2 regions of the Buttiauxella gaviniae genome follow, and region 1 is predicted to be linked to the other one. Evidence: predicted binding sites of a transcription regulator. Region 1 holds the regulator's gene; the other holds the start of a gene.
The links. The regulator LexA, encoded in region 1, represses DNA repair genes until DNA is damaged. The targets are predictions, from matches to a motif close to TNCTGTATGTACATACAGNA.
Positions count from the first base shown of each region.

Region 1 (2,186 bases):
ATGCAAATTCGCCGCAAGAATATCAGAATCTTGTCTGAATTTCTGTGGCGTTCAACTATTGATAAGCATTGACGCAAATAATTTGAAAAGGTTTCCCTAAATGGCGAGTAGCACCACTGGACTTACCCGTATTATCAAAGCCGCAGGCTATTCATGGAAAGGGCTTAAAGCAGCCTGGATTAACGAAGCCGCTTTTCGTCAAGAAGGCGTCGCCGCGGTTATCGCCATTGCCATTGCCTGCTGGTTAGATGTCGACCCTATTACCCGTATTTTACTGATCGGTTCTGTCGTGCTGGTCATGATTATCGAAATTCTCAATAGCGCGATTGAGGCGCTTGTTGACCGTGTTGGCACGGATTATCACGAACTTTCAGGGCGCGCCAAAGATATGGGCTCTGCCGCTGTATTAATCGCCATTATCCTTGCGGTGATCACCTGGGTCACGCTGCTTTGGCAGCATTTGCGATAGTCTTTCCAGAATAGTTAAGTGCCTGGTTTTTTGCTCAATTTGTGGTTCCAAAATCGCCTTTGACTGTATATACTCACAGCATAACTGTATAAACACCCAGGGGGCGGAATGAAAGCGTTAACTACCAGGCAGCAAGAGGTGTTTGATCTTATTCGGGATCATATCAGCCAGACCGGCATGCCACCGACTCGTGCCGAGATTGCTCAACGTCTGGGGTTCCGTTCTCCGAACGCCGCTGAAGAGCATTTGAAAGCACTTGCCCGTAAAGGCGTGATTGAAATTGTTTCTGGCGCATCACGTGGTATTCGTTTGCTGGTGGAAGAGGTCACAGGTATTCCGCTGGTCGGGCGTGTTGCGGCGGGTGAACCGCTTCTGGCGCAGCAACATATCGAAGGTCACTATCAGGTTGATCCTTCGTTGTTCAAGCCGAATGCTGATTTCTTACTGCGCGTAAGCGGGATGTCCATGAAAGACATCGGCATTATGGATGGCGATCTGCTTGCTGTTCATAAAACTCAGGATGTGCGCAATGGCCAGGTTGTGGTTGCGCGCATTGATGACGAAGTTACCGTTAAGCGCTTAAAGCAGCAGGGTAATACCGTCCATCTGCTGCCAGAAAACAGCGAATTTGAACCGATTATCGTTGACCTGCGTGAGCATAACTTCTCCATCGAAGGCTTGGCGGTTGGGGTTATTCGCAACGGCGACTGGCTGTAAAACTTCTTTAGGCGATGCGCATTCCAGCGCATCGCTATCCTCACTCTCTTTCTGGATTAGCCATGCGATTTTTCTCGACGGCTGATAGCGCGCTCTGGCGCCTCGCCTTACCCATGATTTTTTCCAATATCACCGTTCCCCTGCTTGGCCTGGTGGATACGGCAGTTATTGGTCATTTGGATAGCCCCGTTTATCTCGGCGGTGTCGCTATCGGCGCAACGGCAACCAGCTTCTTATTTATGCTGCTATTGTTTTTGCGCATGAGCACCACGGGTTTAACCGCCCAGGCTTTCGGCGCCAACAATCCCTCAGCTTTAGCGCGTGCTCTGGTTCAGCCTTTAATGCTGGCATTAGGGGCGGGCGCTGCGATTATCCTGTTACGTGACCCGCTGATTTCCCTGGCCCTGCATATCGTTGGTGGTAATCAGGATGTGCTCTGGCAGGCACAGCGTTTTCTTGAGATCCGCTGGCTAAGCGCTCCGGCCTCGCTGGCTAATCTCGTGCTGCTGGGGTGGCTACTGGGTGTTCAATATGCCCGTGCGCCCGTTATTTTGCTGGTTGTGGGGAACGTGCTGAATATTGTGCTCGATGTGTGGCTGGTTATGGGCCTGCATATGAATGTGCAGGGGGCTGCACTGGCGACGGTCACTGCGGAATACGCAACGTTTATCATCGGCCTGTTGATGGTGAAAAAGGTGATGGGGTTGCGCGGCATCAGCGTTGAAATGCTTAAACAATCCTGGCGCGGTAACATCCGGCGTTTACTGGCGCTTAACCGAGACATCATGTTGCGTTCATTGCTGCTCCAGGTGTGTTTCGCATCAGTGACTATTTTTGGGGCGCGTTTAGGCAGTGAAATTGTCGCCGTAAATGCCGTGCTGATGACGCTGTTAACCTTCACGGCCTACGCGCTTGACGGCTTTGCTTACGCCGTTGAAGCCCATTCCGGGCAGGCCTATGGCGCAAAAAATCGAGGGCAATTGCTTGAGGTTTGGGGCGC
Region 1 covers NZ_JBFMVT010000002.1:2,216,104-2,218,289, forward strand. Annotated here, with positions in the region: gene AB1E22_RS10935 (diacylglycerol kinase) at 101-469, shown strand; gene lexA (transcriptional repressor LexA) at 578-1,186, shown strand; gene dinF (MATE family efflux transporter DinF) at 1,249-2,186, shown strand, end outside.

Region 2 (2,186 bases), 110 kb from region 1:
TCCCGACCACCAACCTGCAATGGGGGATCCTCGTGTGGCTGGGCGTTGTGGCGTCGGGCCTGGGTTACTTCATGTGGAACTACGGTGCAACGCAGGTGGATGCGGGCACATTGGGCATCATGAATAACATGCATGTTCCGGCGGGGCTGCTGGTAAATCTCGCTATCTGGCAAGAGCAGCCCCACTGGCCGAGCTTCATCATAGGTGGGACGGTGATAATGGCCTCGCTGTGGGTGCATCGCCGTTGGGTCGCTCCGCGTTCCGCACAAACGGTAGATGCTCGCAAGCGTGTGAGCGCGTCGAGCGAATAAACGCTTCCGTGGCAGGTTGACGCTGCTCGCCATCGCGCACGGCAGCGTACAACCGGCTCCACAGTCCTTCGCCCAGGGTTTTTGTAACCACTAAACCCTGGCGCTCCACATTCTCCACCACCCAATGCGGCAGCGCGGCAATGCCCATGCGCGCCGACACCATCTGAATCAGCAGCAGCGTGTTATCGACACTTTTCAGCGACGGGCTAACGCCTGCCGGTTGCAGGAAGTGACGCCAGATATCCAGACGCTGGCGCTGCACCGGATAAATCAACAATGTTTCGCTGCTCAAATCTTCGGGCTCAATGCGCGTTTTATTCGCCAGCGGGTGATCCGTCGCCAGCACCAGGCGCACTTCATAATCAAACATCGGCGAATAGTGCAGGCCGCTGCGCGGAAGAATGTCTGAAGTCAGAACAATATCCAGCTCGCTTTGCTGCAGCGCGGGTTGCGGGTCAAACGTCACGCCAGATTTGAAATCCAGATCGACCTGCGGCCAGGTTTTGTGGAAGTTCTCAAGCGCAGGCGTGAGCCACTGAATACAGCTATGGCATTCGATGGCGATACGCAGCGTGGTCTGATGTGGTTCGTTGCAAGCCTGGAGCGCGCGGGTTATCTGCGGCAGCACTTGTTCTGCCAGTTGCAGCAACACTTCCCCCTGCGGAGTAAAACGCAATGGCTGACTTTTACGGACAAACAGGCGGAACCCAAGCCGCTGCTCCAGATCGCTGAATTGATGGGAGAGGGCCGATTGGGTCTGATGCAACGCGGCAGCAGCGGCGGCTAATGAGCCGCAATTTCGTAACGCCTGGAGCGTCCGCAGATGTTTTATCTCGATCATGAAAGTCCTTCACTTCGGCATGAGCAAATTGCGCTTGAGGAATATACAGTACCTGCTGATTATAGATGTGTAAACATCTGGACGGCTAAATCCATCTGGAACCCATAAATTAAAGAGGCAGAAAAAATGACGATTAAAAATCATACCCTCGGTTTCCCTCGTGTTGGCCTGCGTCGCGAACTGAAAAAAGCACAAGAAAGTTACTGGGCGGGTAACTCCACTCAGGAAGAATTACTGGCGGTGGGCCGCGAACTGCGTGCTCGCCACTGGGAACAACAAAAAGAGGCTGGCGTTGAATTACTGCCGGTGGGCGATTTCGCCTGGTACGATCACGTTCTGACTACCAGCTTGCTGCTTGGCAATGTGCCGGCTCGTCATCAGAACGCGGACGGCTGCGTGGATATCGACACTCTGTTCCGTATTGGCCGTGGCCGCGCACCTACCGGTGAGCCAGCCGCAGCCGCTGAAATGACCAAATGGTTTAACACCAACTACCACTACATGGTGCCAGAATTTACCAAAGGCCAGCAGTTCAAACTGACCTGGACCCAGCTTCTGGATGAAGTGGACGAAGCCCTGGCTTTGGGGCACAACGTAAAACCTGTACTGCTTGGTCCGGTGACTTACCTGTGGCTTGGCAAAGTAAAAGGCGAGCAGTTCGACCGCCTGAGCCTGCTGAAAGACATTCTTCCGGTTTACCAGCAGGTGCTAGCGGAACTGGCAAAACGCGGTGTTGAGTGGGTTCAAATTGACGAACCTGCACTGGTGCTGGAGCTGCCGCAGGAGTGGCTGAATGCGTTTAAACCGGCTTACGATGCGCTGGCAGGCAACGTTAAACTGCTGCTGACCACCTATTTTGAAGGCGTGACGCCAAACCTGGATACCATTACCGCGCTGCCGGTTCAGGGTCTGCATGTTGACTTCGTTCACGGTAAAGATGACATCAATGCGATCCACCAAAAATTACCCGCTGAGTGGCTGTTATCTGCCGGTGTAATTAATGGCCGTAACGTCTGGCGGGCCGATTTGACGGA
Region 2 covers NZ_JBFMVT010000002.1:2,105,021-2,107,206, forward strand. Annotated here, with positions in the region: gene AB1E22_RS10445 (carboxylate/amino acid/amine transporter) at 1-311, shown strand, start outside; gene metR (HTH-type transcriptional regulator MetR) at 199-1,152, opposite strand; gene metE (5-methyltetrahydropteroyltriglutamate--homocysteine S-methyltransferase) at 1,279-2,186, shown strand, end outside.
Region 2: the regulator LexA is predicted to act here: its motif matches at 1,184-1,203, upstream of metR (HTH-type transcriptional regulator MetR).